Regions from separate parts of the Rhizobium pantanalense genome, predicted to be linked through region 2. Evidence: predicted binding sites of a transcription regulator. Region 2 holds the regulator's gene; each other region holds the start of a gene.
The links. The regulator PhoB, encoded in region 2, activates phosphate uptake and scavenging genes when phosphate is short. The targets are predictions, from matches to a motif close to TGTCATNNANCTGTCAT.
Positions count from the first base shown of each region.

Region 1: the regulator PhoB is predicted to act here: its motif matches at 1,304-1,320, upstream of PH558_RS04380 (DapH/DapD/GlmU-related protein).
Region 3: the regulator PhoB is predicted to act here: its motif matches at 1,699-1,715, upstream of pstS (phosphate ABC transporter substrate-binding protein PstS).
Region 4: the regulator PhoB is predicted to act here: its motif matches at 1,493-1,509, upstream of PH558_RS29220 (DUF1045 domain-containing protein).

Region 1 is NZ_JAQJCH010000001.1:920,391-924,142, forward strand. It holds gene recN (DNA repair protein RecN) at 1-1,219, shown strand, start outside; gene PH558_RS04380 (DapH/DapD/GlmU-related protein) at 1,360-1,992, shown strand; gene PH558_RS04385 (CDP-diacylglycerol diphosphatase) at 2,100-2,840, opposite strand; gene ligA (NAD-dependent DNA ligase LigA) at 3,186-3,752, shown strand, end outside.
Region 2 is NZ_JAQJCH010000003.1:140,825-144,576, forward strand. It holds gene PH558_RS10060 (aspartate aminotransferase family protein) at 1-350, opposite strand, end outside; gene PH558_RS10065 (GcrA family cell cycle regulator) at 776-1,303, shown strand; gene phoB (phosphate regulon transcriptional regulator PhoB) at 1,497-2,180, opposite strand; gene phoU (phosphate signaling complex protein PhoU) at 2,212-2,925, opposite strand; gene pstB (phosphate ABC transporter ATP-binding protein PstB) at 2,977-3,752, opposite strand, start outside.
Region 3 is NZ_JAQJCH010000006.1:483,878-487,629, reverse strand. It holds gene pstC (phosphate ABC transporter permease subunit PstC) at 1-474, opposite strand, end outside; gene pstS (phosphate ABC transporter substrate-binding protein PstS) at 551-1,522, opposite strand; gene PH558_RS18325 (cupin domain-containing protein) at 1,838-2,188, opposite strand; gene PH558_RS18320 (O-acetylhomoserine aminocarboxypropyltransferase) at 2,321-3,604, opposite strand.
Region 4 is NZ_JAQJCH010000014.1:91,700-95,451, forward strand. It holds gene phnE (phosphonate ABC transporter, permease protein PhnE) at 1-111, shown strand, start outside; gene phnE (phosphonate ABC transporter, permease protein PhnE) at 120-1,466, shown strand; gene PH558_RS29220 (DUF1045 domain-containing protein) at 1,657-2,343, shown strand; gene PH558_RS29225 (alpha-D-ribose 1-methylphosphonate 5-triphosphate diphosphatase) at 2,359-3,498, shown strand; gene phnN (phosphonate metabolism protein/1,5-bisphosphokinase (PRPP-forming) PhnN) at 3,495-3,752, shown strand, end outside.

The DNA.
Region 1 (3,752 bases), on a different contig from region 2:
CGCCGAAGAGGCGCAGGAGGTCGGCAGGCTGCACAAAATCTGGCGCGATACCGAGCGCACCTTGAAGAAGCATCGCGAGCAGGTCGAGAAGGCAGCGCGTGAAGCGGACTATCTCCGCGCCTCCGTCGAGGAGCTGGAGAAGCTCTCGCCACAGGATGGTGAGGAGGATGAGCTGGCTGAGAAGCGCTCGCGGATGATGAAGGCCGAGCGCATCGCCGGCGATATCGCTGAGGCTTCCGAATTCCTCAATGGCAACGCATCGCCCGTGCCGCATATCGCATCGCTGGTGCGCCGATTGGAGCGCAAGAGCCACGAAGCGCCGGGTTTGCTCGAAGATACCGTGGCGCTGCTCGATGCCGCTCTCGATCAGCTGTCCAACGCACAGATGGAAGTGGAGGCAGCACTCCGCAAAACGGAATATGATCCGCGCGAACTTGAGCGTGTCGAAGAGCGCCTCTTCGCGTTGCGGGGTGCCTCGCGTAAATATTCCGTACCGGTTACGGAACTGCCGGCCCTGGCCGCGCGCATGATTTCGGATCTCGCCGATCTCGACGCTGGCGAAGAGCGGCTGGCGCGCCTTGCTGCCGAGCTTTCCGCCGCCAAGGCGGATTACGACGTCGCCGCGCGCAGTCTGTCGGAGAAGCGCCGCCATGCGGGTGAAACGCTTGCAGCGGCCGTTATGACCGAGCTGCCGGCCCTGAAGCTCGAGCGTGCGCGTTTCATGGTGGAGATATCAAGCGATCCGGAGGCCGGGACGGCCGACGGTATCGACGTTGTCGAATTTCACGTGCAGACCAACCCTGGCACGCGGCCGGGACCGATCACGAAGGTCGCCTCCGGTGGCGAGCTGTCGCGCTTCCTTCTGGCATTGAAGGTTGCGCTTGCCGACCGCGGCTCGGCGCCGACCCTTGTCTTCGACGAGATCGACACTGGCGTGGGCGGCGCGGTGGCCGATGCGATCGGCCAGCGGCTGAAGCGCCTTTCCGATCGCGTGCAGGTGCTGTCGGTCACCCACGCGCCACAGGTTGCGGCGCGTGCTGCAACGCATCTGCTGATCTCCAAGGGACCGGTTGCGGACGGCTCGGAAAAGATTTCCACACGCGTCGCCACCATGGAAGCGAAGGATCGCACCGAGGAAATCGCCCGCATGCTCGCCGGTGCTTCGGTAACCGAAGAGGCGAGGGCGGCCGCCAAGCGCTTGCTGGCCGGTAACGGGTGATATCTCCTGCGATGTTGTCGGAGGCAGATGCCGGCAACGGCTTGCTCGTAGCGGACATCTTGCTTCGGTTTTTCGACGCTCTTGCGTCATACATCCTTCATCGTCCCCGGTTAGGCAGGCCCAGAATCCGGAGACTGTCAATGCACTCAACCGCACAGCCCAATCGCCCAAAAATCGCAGAAACCGTCATCCACCCGACGGCGAACGTAAGGGATTCGAGCATCGGCAGATGCTGTGAGATTTTGGCGGACACATCTCTGCACACTGCCGAACTCGGAGATTTCTCTTACCTGGGACCGCGCTGCATTGTCGGCGACGCAACGATTGGAAAGTTCTGCGCCATTGCGGCAGAGGTCAGAATTGGCGCTCCCAATCATCCGATGGACCGCCCGTCCATGCATCGCTTCACCTATTGTCCGGAATATTACGCGGAGGGCGCCGTGCGGGACCACGCCTTTTTCGATCGGCGAAAGGAAGATCGCGCTGTCATTGGCAACGATGTCTGGATTGGTCATGGCGTGATTGTTTTGCCAGGCGTAAAGGTTGGAGACGGCGCCGTGCTTGCAGCAGGCGCGGTCGTCAGCAAAGATGTCCAACCATATACTGTCGTCGGTGGTATTCCCGCCAAGTTCATTCGAGAGCGCTTCACGCGAATCATCGCAGAAAGACTGACGTCCATCGCCTGGTGGGATTGGCCTTTCGAAACCATCATGGAGCGGCTTGCCGATTTTCAGTCAAGCGACATCGAAGCCTTTTGCGAGCGCTGGTCCTGATCCAGGTCTGACGACTTGGGTGGTCGGCGTTGGCCGGCTCATCTTCAAAATCGGACGGTAGGCTGTGAATGAGTTCGGCCGCCGCCCGAACTTCTGAGCGACATGCATCAGAGCCGGCATTTGGGATCGATCATGTCCTCCGCGGAGCCACGGGATTTGTGGGCCTCGTTTATTCTCGCCAGAATATAGAAACCATGCTGCCCGTCGGGCAATGCAGCGCCAAAGACGCCGACCACGACGTTTTCCATATTTGAACGGGCACCATCGACACCATCTGCGACGAGCTGCAGCGGGTTCAAATTCGAAAGGTCATCGGCCGTATGGAAAGTTGCCCACCAACCAGCTCTGGTCTTCAAGTCCGTAAACCGGCCACTTTCAATTTCTGTCGCATGGCTTTTCAACAAAGCCCTAAAGCGAGGCGTCTCGCACCCCATGTGGATATGAAGTCGATCTTGTGTGCGCCAACTGGCGGCGTTTATCGCCAGGGCAAAATTCTGTCTCGAAACCTTCGTTGTGCGCGGATCGATTGCTGATAGCTCTTTCCACGCTTCCTCAAAATAGTTCGGCGCTCCCGTGGCCAGAAGGCGTGGGTCTTCGATGCCGGGGACGTCGGCGAGCGGTGCAAGAATGGTGCGCTCTTTGTCAGCCGGCTCGCGAAGAACAACATACGAAGACAATGGATCCTGCGACTGGACTATCTTGAGGCACGGATATGGCGACCCTGTCAGGGTGGAGTTGATCTCACAAGCTCTGACGACCAGCCCCAAAGCGGAGCGGCTGACGAATGAGCTCATGATCAAGACTGCAATAACGAGGAAAATAGAGAGAACGGTAAGACGGTGCTTCATGCGTGATTTCGAATTTCTGCCGATGATCCAATCATTTCCAGAGATGTGGTTCTCATAATATAGCCTACCTTAAATCCCCTGCGATAGACGCGGAAGAGCCGCTGCCCCAGGAATTGGATAGAGAATTCCACCGGGGCTATCTGGACGCCGATACCTCCCGCATCTGTAACACCAAGGACGACAGATCATGGCGTAAAGTTGTCGTGAGCAGCGCTGCCACCTTTATCGGCCCGGCAATTGAATTGCAGATTTTTCCTTTGTTTTTACGTGTTCCGAGCTGAAAACCGCTTCGCACTTTTCGGGGAAGTGCTCTAAAACATCTTCGAAATCGGGGAGTGTAGATTCATGAGCACCGAACAGAAGCCCGTCGAGGATTTGACCGAGGAGGAAGCGGCCGCGGCGCTTGCCTATCTGGCTGCAGAGATCGCGCGCAATGACGCGCTTTATCATGGCAAGGATGCGCCGGAGATTTCGGATGCCGAGTATGATGCGCTGAAGCGACGCAACGACGCGATCGAGGCGCGGTTTCCTGCATTGATTCGCGCCGACAGCCCGTCGCGGCGTGTCGGCGCCGCGCCATCTGAGACGTTTGCTCCCGTGGTCCATGCAAGGCCGATGCTCTCGCTCGACAACACGTTCTCACAGGAGGATGTCGAGGATTTCGTCGCCAGCGTCTATCGTTTCCTCGGTCGCCTGCCGGACAATTCGATTGCCTTTACAGCCGAGCCGAAGATCGACGGCCTTTCCATGTCGATCCGTTACGAGAATGGCCGCATGGTCAGCGCCGCGACGCGCGGCGACGGCACGACAGGTGAGAACGTCACCGCCAATATCAGGACCATCAAGGAAATCCCTCAGACTTTGCCGGCAGGCGCTCCCTCCGTCGTCGAAGTGCGCGGCGAGGTCTATATG
Region 2 (3,752 bases):
CCCTTGGCGAATTGATAGCGCCGCGCCGTCTTGATGGCGCATTCCAGCGCCTCGGCGCCTGAATTGGTGAAGAACACCTTGTCGGCGAAGGTCGCTTCCGTCAGCCGCTTCGACAGCTTCTCCTGACCAGGCACCTCATAAAGGTTGGACAGATGCCAGACCTTGTCGGCCTGGGCCTTCAATTCGGCGACGAGATGGGGATGAGCGTGACCGAGCGAGTTGACCGCGACGCCGGCTGCGAAATCGAGGTAGCGCTCGCCATTTTCGGTGACCAGCCACACGCCCTCGCCTCGCTCGAACCGTAACGGAGCGCGCATATAGGTGTCATAAAGCGGCGTGGTCTCGGCCATGGCCATATCTCCTCGATCACAACTTTAAGGACCGATCGCTTCCATTTGATGAAACGGGTCCGAAAAAATCAAAAATGCCGCCTTGCGGCGGCCTGGGCACTATTGATGTTTTGCACCGCGATGTCAACAAAACTGGCGCTTTAGCAGGTGCGAGATAGCGCTTGCGGGCAAAAGAGATAGGTTCAGCCGCGCCTATTGCAGAAATGCCACGCCTGGGCAGCAAGTTGGGGAAAACCTCGAAATCGATTCCTCAAGATTCTCGCGACTCTTGTCACGGAGTCAGCCTCACACTAGGTTAAAAAGCAATTGCTAGACTGCATGCGGCGGAACTAGTCACCACAATTTTAGAGCGTTTCGCGCCTCGTTCCCATGCGAGGCAATGGTGAGGGATTCTGCCATCGGAAACGCGACAGCGGAGACAGGGCATGAATTGGACAGACGAACGCGTCGAGAAGCTGAAAAAGCTATGGTCCGAAGGGTTGAGCGCCAGCCAGATCGCTGCGCAGCTCGGTGGCGTGAGCCGTAATGCCGTCATCGGCAAGGTGCACCGCCTGAACCTTCCTGGCCGAGCGAAGGCGGGCGGCACGGCAACCGCGGCGCGCACGCCGAAGCGCAGCGCAGCAGCACCCCGCACCGCAACCTACGGATCGCGCGTTGCCACCCGTACGGTCGTCGCCCGCCAGCAGGGCGCAACCATGCTGAAGGAAGAGATCGAGGTCGATTCCGTCAATGAAATCCAGTATCGTCCGGCATCGAACGTCGTCGTTCCGATCTCTCGCCGCCTCGGCCTGACGGAACTGACGGAGCGCACCTGCAAGTGGCCGGTCGGCGACCCGCTGAAGGACGACTTCCACTTCTGCGGCAATGACAGCCCGGATTCTTCGCCGTACTGCACCTATCATCAGCGCATGGCATACCAGCCGGTGCATGACCGCCGTCGCAACAACGGCTGAAAGTCACAGCAAGACAATGAGAAACGGGCCCATCGAGGCCCGTTTTTCTATTTCCGCCGCTATTTAAAGCACGTCACGATCTTTCAGATTCGCTTCCCGTGCTTTAGGTTTTCCGTCTGGCGCATGTCGTTCTCGCAAAACCGCTACGCACTTTTGCGCGACATGCTTTAGTGATACCCGAGCGGCAAACCGCTCAGGTTTCCATGGAATAGCCCGCGCCGCGAACGGTGCGGATGACATCCTGCATATTGGAGAAATTGAGCGCCTTGCGCAGGCGGCCGACATGGACGTCGACAGTGCGTTCGTCGACGTAGATATCGTGACCCCATACGCCGTCGAGCAGCTGCGAGCGCGAGAAGACGCGGCCGGGCGAGGACATCAGGAATTCCAGCAGGCGGAATTCCGTCGGCCCCAGCCGTACTTCGCGGCTCTTGCGGTGGACGCGATGGGTTTCTCGGTCCAGCTCGATATCGCCGCAGCGCAGCACCGTGGAGAGAACCTCCGGGCGGGCACGCCGCAGCATCGCCTTGACGCGAGCCATCAGCTCCGGCGTCGAGAACGGCTTGACGACATAATCGTCCGCGCCGGTCGAAAGCCCACGCACGCGCTCGCTTTCCTCGCCGCGGGCCGTCAGCATGATGATCGGCAGTCGCTCCGTCTCCGGCCGCATACGCAGCCGGCGGCAGAGCTCGATGCCCGATACGCCGGGGAGCATCCAGTCGAGGATCAGGAGATCGGGGATGCGCTCCTGGAGACGCAGCTCGGCCTCATCGCCTCTGAGGATCGTGTCGACCTCGAAGCCTTCGGCCTCAAGATTGTAGCGCAGCAGAACGCTGAGCGCTTCCTCGTCTTCTACAACAGCAACTCTCGGAACCATGCGCCTATGGTCTCCTTTCTTCGCTTCCAGATTATTCCGTCACTGCGCCGACGGTATTGGCGGTATCGTCCTTCGGGCGCTCGCCTTCGGGCTGAGCACCTGTCGCCATGTAATAGATCGTCTCGGCGATATTGGTGGCGTGGTCGCCGATGCGCTCGATGTTCTTGGCGCAGAAGAGAAGATGCGTGCAGGTGGTGATGTTGCGCGGATCTTCCATCATGTAGGTCAGCATCTCGCGGAAGAGCGAGGTGTACATGGCGTCGATTTCCTCGTCACGTTCGCGGATCGACACCGCCTTATCGGGCGAGCGGGTCGCGTAGACATCGAGAACTTCCTTGAGCTGGCTCAGCGCCAGTTCGGAGAGATGCTCGATGCCGCGGGCGAGACGGCGGGGGACGCCAGTGCCCTGCACGGCGATGACGCGCTTTGCGGTGTTCTTTCCGAGATCGCCGACGCGCTCCAGGTCAGAAGCGATGCGGATCGATCCCATGATTTCGCGAAGGTCGGCTGCCATCGGCTGGCGGCGGGCGATGGTGACGATCGCCTTGTCACCGACTTCGCGCTCGGCATGGTCGAGAACCACGTCGTCGGAGATGACTTTCTGGGCCAGAGCCGCGTCGCTGTTGACGAGAGCGCGTACGCTGTCGCTAACCATCTGCTCGGCCAGGCCGCCCATTTCAGCAATGCGGCGCGTCAGGAACTTCAGGTCTTCGTCATAGGCTGACAGAATGTGAGTGGAGACCATTTTTCTATCCTCAAAGTGAACTGTGTGAAAGGAGCCGCGCGCCTGCCATCATCAACCAAAACGGCCCATGATGTAATCCTGCGTGCGGAAATCGTCGGGATTGGTGAACATCTTATCGGTGTCGTTCTCCTCGACCAGGTGGCCGAGATGAAACATTGCGGTACGCTGCGAGACGCGGGCTGCCTGCTGCATGGAATGCGTCACGATGACGATGGTGAAATTCTCCCGCAGCTCGTGGATGAGATCCTCGACCTTGGCGGTCGCGATCGGATCGAGCGCCGAGCACGGCTCGTCCATCAGGATGACCTCCGGGCTGACGGCAACGGCGCGCGCGATGCACAGACGCTGCTGCTGACCGCCCGACAAGCTCGTGCCGGCGTCATGGAGGCGATCCTTCACCTCACCCCAGAGACCGGCCTTCTGCAGGCTTGTTTCGACGATATGCTGGAGATCGGCCTTTGAGCGATGCAGGCCATGGATGCGCGGACCGTAGGCGACGTTCTCATAGATGGACTTCGGAAACGGGTTGGGCTTCTGGAAGACCATGCCGACGCGCGCGCGCAATTCCACCACGTCAATGCTGTCGTCGTAGACATCCTGATCGTCGAGCGTGATCTTGCCGGTGACGCGGCAAGTCTCGATCGTATCGTTCATGCGGTTGAGGCAGCGCAGGAAGGTGGACTTGCCGCAGCCTGAAGGGCCGATCAGAGCCGTGACCGTATTGGCGCGGATCTTCAGATTGACGTCGAAGAGCGCCCGCTTGTGGCCGTAATAGACCGAAACATCCTGGCCGATCATCTTGTAGGGGATCGTCGTCATCTTCTTGG
Region 3 (3,752 bases), on a different contig from region 2:
GATCAGGAAGGGCAGGATATAGTTCTGCATCAGCGGCACCAGAATGAACAGCCCGACGATGCCGTAGATAATGGAGGGAACGCCCGCCAGAAGCTCGATGGCCGTGCTGATCGGACGGCGCAGGCTGCCGGGGCAAAGTTCCGTCAGGAATATCGCGATGCCGATGCCGAGAGGAACAGCAATCAGCATGGCGATGAACGAACTTACAAGCGTACCGACGACGGCAGGCACCGCGCCATAAATATCAGCCGGCGCGCTCCACTTGGTGCCCCAGAGGAACGACAAGCCAAAGGTCTGAAATGTGGGCAAGGCATCGATGACAAGAACCACGAGGATTGCCAGCAGCAGAAGCACGACAAGAACAGCCGAGCCAAGCGTCATCAAATAGAAAATCCGATCCTGTATCCGGAATTTTCTAGTCGCGGCGGAGGTATTCACAGCCTGAAAGCCCGCCATCTGAGTCGCGTCAGCCATCGATTTCCCCTTGTCCTGTCACGAAAGGCGGACAGGGAAATACCCTGCCCGCCGCAACTTTCTCGCCTAGCACAAATTACTTCGTGCCGAAGTCCGTCTTCCAAGACTTCTCGACGATCTCGACAACATTGTCCGGGACCGCGAGATAAGACAGGGCGGTCGCGTCCTTCTGGCCATGCTCATAGGACCACTTGAAGAACTTCAGTGCCTCTTCGTTCTTAGCAGCATCGGCCGGCTTCTTATAGAGCAGAACCCAGGTCGAGGCAGCAATCGGCCAGCTCTTTTCGCCCGGCTGATTGGTGATGATCAGGTTGAAGTTCTTAGCCTTGGCCCAATCGGCGTTGGAAGCTGCAGCCTTGAAGGTTTCCAGGCTCGGCTCGATAACCTTGCCGGCAGCGTTCTTCATCTTCGCGAAACCGATGTGGTTGGCGACGACGTAGGAATATTCAACGTAGGAGATCGAACCAGCCGTCTGGTTGACCGTGGTGGAAACGCCTTCCGAACCCTTGGCGCCGAAGCCAACAGGCCATTCAACAGCCGTGTTCGAGCCAACCTTTTCCTTCCACTCCGGCGAAACCTTCGACAGGTAGTCGGTGAAGTTGAAGGTCGTGCCCGAGCTGTCGGCGCGGTAAACGACGGAGATCGGCGTGGATGGCAGCTTCACGTCCGGGTTGAGAGCCTTGATGGCTGCATCGTCCCACTTGGCGATCTTGCCGAGGAAGATGTCGGCCAGGGTCTTGCCGTCGAGAACAAGTTCGCCCGGCTTTACGCCTTCGACATTATAGGAAACGACGATGCCGCCGGAGATCATCGGGAACTGGGCAATGCCGTTCTTCTCGAGGTCGGCATCGCTCATCGGCTTGTCCGAAGCGCCGAATACGATGGTCTTGTCGAGAAGCTGCTTGATGCCGGCGCCCGAACCGACCGACTGATAGTTGACGACATTGTTCGTCGCAGCCTTGTAGCCTTCGGCCCACTTGGACAGAACCGGAGCGATGAAGCTCGAGCCGGCGCCCGTGATGTCGGCAGCCGAGGCCGAAACGGACATGGCCGCGATGAAGCCTGCAGTCAGGCAAAGCGAACGAAATTTCTGATTCAACATGATTGAACTCACTTCCCAGAGTGATGAAAGGGATGGCGGGCAGGAGCTGAGCACGAAGTATCCCATCGGTTAGGAACCCCACCTCGACCTCCTGACGACAGTGATGGCTCTAATGCCGCATTGTTTCAGTTTGATGACAGTTTAATGAAGCAGCGGTGACACAACCTACAGCAAGCATGGCGGCCATTGCGTAGCCACAGGGAAAGGCTCGCGTCCTTTCACAAAGCAAGGCGATCTTCACGTTTTGAATCAAGATCATACTCAAAGGCGGATTACATAGTCCTTGCGAGTCGTTTCAATAACTTCCCATGTCCCCTTGAAGCCCGGCTTCAAGATCATGCGATCGCCTGCGCGCAAATGAAACGTCTCGCCGTCATCGGCTGTCACAATGGAATAGCCGAAGAGAATGTTGAAATACTCCCACTCGTCATAGGCGATCTTCCACTTCCCCGGCGTCGCCTCCCATATGCCAGCGTAAAGGCCGCCTTCGGTCTCATCGAGACTCCAGGTTCGGAAGGTTGGGGCTCCCGAAATGAGACGGTCCGCCGCGGGCTTTCCCGCCTCGGGCTCCACGCCATCGACATTCAGTTGCACATAGGTTGTCACATACATCTCCCGTCGGTCACACTTCGCAAGACCAAAAAAGTCCGCGACTGCCGTTGGCGATCGCGGACCGAAACAAGCATGAAATTCACTTCGGTCAAAGTGGCCGGCAAGCTTTTTCCGCTTTCTGCGGGCCAGTCCTCAGACTTTCGCCAGCGCCTGCTCCAGGTCGGCGATGATGTCCTTGACGTCCTCGATGCCGATGGACAGACGTACGACATCCGGGCCGGCGCCGGCGGCAACCTTCTGCTCATCGGTCAACTGCTTGTGGGTCGTCGAGGCGGGATGGATGACGAGCGAACGCGTATCGCCGATATTGGCAAGATGCGAGAAGAGCTCCAGGCCTTCGACCAGCCCCTTGCCCGCTTCATAACCACCCTTCAGTCCGAAGGTGAAAACGGAGCCCGCGCCCTTTGGTGAATAACGCTGCTGTAGGGCGTGGTTCGGATCGTCCTCCAGGCCGGAATAGTTGACCCATGCCACCTTCTCCTGTGCCTTCAACCAGCGTGCAACGGCAGCCGCATTGTCGGAATGGCGCTGCATGCGCAGCGGCAACGTCTCAATGCCCGTCAGGATCAGAAAGGCATTGAACGGCGAGATGGCCGGGCCGAGATCGCGCAGGCCCAGCACCCGGCAGGCGATGGCGAAAGCGAAATTGCCGAAGGTCGCATGCAGCACGATGCCGTTATATTCCGGACGCGGTGAAGACAGCATGGGATAATTGCCCGAGGCGGACCAGTCGAAAGTGCCGCCGTCGACGATGATGCCGCCCATGGAATTGCCATGGCCGCCGAGGAACTTCGTCAGCGAATGCACGACGATATCGGCGCCATGCTCTAGCGGCCGGATGAGATAGGGGCTCGCCAGGGTGTTGTCGACGATCAGCGGCAGGCCATGCTTATGTGCGATGGCTGCGATCGCGGCGATATCGACGAAGGTGCCGCCGGGATTGGCAAGGCTTTCGATGAAGACGGCGCGGGTGCGGCTGTCGATCTGTGCTTCGAAGGTCGCAGGATCGGCGGAATCGGCCCAGCGGACCCGCCAGTCGAAATTCTTGAAGGATTGCCCGAACTGATTGACCGAGCCACCATAGAGCCGCTTGGCCGCGACGAAATTGTCGCCCGGCTGCATGATGGCATGGAAGACGAGGAGCTGGGCCGCATGACCGGAAGCAACCGCGAGGGCCGCGGTTCCGCCCTCAAGGGCAGCCACGCGCTCTTCCAGCACGGCCTGCGTCGGGTTCATGATACGCGTATAGATATTGCCGAACTGCTGCAATCCGAACAGAGCGGCTGCATGATCCGCATCCTGAAAGACGAAGGATGTCGTCTGGTAGATCGGCGTCGCACGCGCGCCTGTCGCCGGGTCCGGCTGCGCGCCGGCGTGGATCGCAAGCGTGTCGAAACCTGGGTTGCTGGTTGGCATAATTTTCCTCCCGCCGGATCTTGTTTATAACGGGAAAAGCATAACGCGTGGCATATGAAAGTTAACCGCGAACTTTGCCGTGCTTCTCGGCTCGCGGAAAAAACTTGCCATCTTTCAGTGAGATCGCGCGATAAACGGCCGAATGCCG
Region 4 (3,752 bases), on a different contig from region 2:
ACATTGGCGCTCGTGCTGCTTCTCTTCCTGACGATCATTGCCGTCGACCAGTTTTCCGCATGGCTCCGCCGCCGCCTCGTCGGCGAGCATGCCTTCCTTTTGCAGCATTGAGGTTATCCATGTCCGTCATCGACGCCGGCCGCATGCAGGAAATCGAAGCGCGTTACCCGGAAGTTCTTCACCGGTCCTTCCGCCAGCGCTTTGGCGCACTGATGATCTTCATCGGCGTCATCCTCTACGGCATCTATGCCGTGTGGTTCTTCGACCTGCCGAAGGTCATTTCGGAAGCGCATTGGGAGCGCGTCGGCATCTATCTCAGCGAATGGGTGAGCTATGACGTGCAGCCGGAATTCCGCATCTCCGGCGACAAGATCAGCATCAAATATCCGCGCTTTTCGCCCTTGGGCGACAATCCGAACCCGGACTGGGTGAAGACCAACCCCGATGGCAGCATGACCGTTTCCGTCAGCGGCACGAGCCGCACGGTAACCGTCACCAAAACGCAGGCCATCGTGACCGCGCATGGCATCACGATTCCAATCGATATTGCTGGCGATGTGCCGAAAATCGTCGGCTCCGAGCCCGTTCCCAGCTGGATGACTGTCTATGACGACAATATTGTGGTCAATCTCGGCTTTGCAGGCGATGCCAGCATTTCCACCGACCGCGTGAAGATCCGCAAGCGGTTCATCGGCTGGGCCAACTTCGTCTTCGATACGCATTCGCCCTTCTTCGACAAGCCGGCGAGCGAAGTCATCAGCCTGATCGTTTCAGGGCCGCGGCTCGATCCTGCTCAGTCCAATCTCTCGCTGGCCTTCGACAATATCTGGAACAATGGCGCATGGCAGCATGGCGACGTCTGGACCAAGCTGTTCCAGACCATCGTCATGGCCTTCCTTGGCACGCTGCTGGGCTCGCTCGCGGCCTTCCCGCTCGCTTTCCTTGCGGCTCGCAACATCACGCCGAGCCGCCTCGTCAACCAGATCCTTAAGCGCTTCTTCGATTTCCTGCGCTCGGTGGACATGCTGATCTGGGCGCTGTTCCTGACCCGCGCCTTCGGCCCCGGCCCGCTCGCGGGCAGCGGCGCGATCTTCCTCACCGAGACGGGCACGCTTGGCAAGCTCTATTCCGAGGGCCTCGAGAACATCGACAACAAGCCGCGCGAGGGCGTGAAATCCACCGGTTCGCCGACCATTCTCGTGCATCGCTACGGCATCATGCCACAGATCGTGCCCGTCATCGTCAGCCAGACACTCTACCAGTGGGAATCCAACGTGCGCGGCGCGACCATCATCGGCGCCGTCGGCGCGGGCGGCATCGGCCTCAAACTTTGGGAAGCGATGCGCACCAATTCCAACTGGGAAAACGTCGCCTATATGGTGCTGTTGATCCTCATCGTTGTCTTCCTGTTCGACGCAGCATCCAACGCCCTGCGCTCGCGGCTGATGGGCGCGAGAGCGAAATAAAAAAGAACGGGAAAAAAATCGTTCCGCATCATCATTCTGTCACGGGAATCCGGTAGCGCAGGCCGGCAAGACCGTAGCGGTCAGGCCGGCTTTAGCCGGATTCGAACCGTTGCTGCCTTGCTGCTCTTGCGGTTTGAAGCAAATCACCCAACAGTGTCCCGCGCAGCCGATTTTTCCAAGGAATGCAGCCTTGCGCTATGCTCTCTATTTCACGCCGCCCAAAGACGATCCGTTGACATCGCTTGCCGCCCGCTGGCTTGGCCGCGATGCGTTTTCCGGTGAGATTTTTTCCGACAAGGCCATGGGTCCGCTGCCGGAAGGCCATACCGAGCTGACGGCCGATCCGCGACGCTATGGCTTCCATGCCACGTTGAAGGCGCCGTTCGAGCTGGCCGCTTCGGTGACCGAGCGCGATCTCCTCGAAGTTGCCGCCGAATTCGCCTCGCAGACCAAGGCTTTCATCATTCCGGAGCTGGTGCTTGGCCAGCTTGGCCATTTCTTCGCGCTGGTGCCGGGCTCGCTCTACCAGCCGCTGCAGGATTTTGCCTCCCGTGTGGTGAAAACCTTCGAGCCGTTCCGCGCACCGCTTTCGGAGCATGACATTGCCCGGCGTAAGCCGGAGGGTCTCACCGAGCCGCAGCGCGCCAATTTGTTGCGCTGGGGCTATCCTTACGTCAATGACGAGTTCCGTTTCCACATGACGCTGACTGGGCGCGTTCCGGCCGAGCGCCAGGCCGAGATGCACGACGTTCTGCGCGAGCGCTTCGCCGACCATAACGGCAAACCGCTCGACGTTTCCGGCCTCGCCGTCTTTATCGAAGAACAGCGTGGCGCTCCCTTTACCGTCCGTTCCTGGCTGCCGCTTGCCGGCGCCTAATATGAAAGAGCCGATATGACCAAAGAAACCGTCCTTTCCAACGCCCGCATCGTCCTCGAAGACAAGATCGTCGAGGGCTCCGTGCTGATCCGCGACGGTCGCATTGCCGCCATCTCCGAAGGCAAGTCCGATATCGGCGAAGATTTCGAGGGCGATTATCTGATCCCCGGTCTGGTCGAGCTGCATACCGACCATCTGGAAGCACATTATTCCCCGCGTCCGGGCGTCCGCTGGAACAAGACGGCAGCAATCCAGGCGCATGATGCCCAGATTGTCACCTCGGGCATCACCACCGTATTCGACTGCCTGCGCATGGGCTCGGACGAAGACGGCGGTTTCGAAAAGGGCGAGATGCGCGACATGGCAGACGCCATCCAAGCCGCCCAAAGCGAAGATCGCCTGCGCGCCGATCACCTGATCCATCTGCGCTGCGAAGTTTCTTCTGACAACGTGCTCGACCACTTCCAGGATTTCGAGAAGGACCCTTACGTCCGCCTGGTCTCGCTGATGGACCACGCGCCGGGCCAGCGCCAGTTCCAGACCATGGATCAATATATCTTCTACTATCAGAAGAAGCGCGGGCTCAGCGATGAAGCCTTTGCCAAGTTCGTCGCCAAGCGCCAGGAGGAATCGGCCAAATATGCCACGCCGCATCGCGACGCGATCTCCAAGGTCTGCGCCGAACGTGGCATCACCGTTGCCAGCCATGACGATGCGACGCTCGCCCATGTCGACGAAGCCATCAACTACGGTGTTCGCCTGGCGGAATTCCCGACCAGCATCGATGCCGCGAAGGCTTCCCATGGCGCCGGCATGAGCGTGCTGATGGGCGCGCCGAACATCGTGCGCGGCAAGTCGCATTCGGGCAATATCGCCGCTCGCGATCTCGCTGAGCTTGGCGTCCTCGACGTGCTGTCCTCCGATTACGTACCGCTCAGCCTGCTGCATGCGCCCTTCATCCTCGCGGATGAAGTCGAGGGTATTTCGCTGCCTCAGGCGATCGCCATGGTGACTGCGACGCCGGCAAGGACCGTCAGCCTCAACGACCGCGGCCGCATCGCAGAGGGCTTGCGGGCCGATCTGGTGCGCGTTCGTCGCGACCATGGCGTGCCGATCACGCGCTCCGTCTGGCGAGAAGGACGGCGGGTCGCATGAGCGCGGACGCCAATATCAAGCCGGCTAATGTCGGCCTGGCGGTTCCGATGGCGGGCACGCTCGCCGTCGTCGTAGGGCCGAGCGGCGCCGGCAAGGATACACTGATGAACCTGGCCGCCCAGCATTTTGCCGGCCGGCCCGATGTGCACTTCGTCCGCCGCGTCATCACCCGCGACGGCGATGCCGGCAACGAGGACCACAGAAGTGTTTCCGAGGCCGACTTCGATGCAATGGAGCTGGCTGGCGCCTTCGCC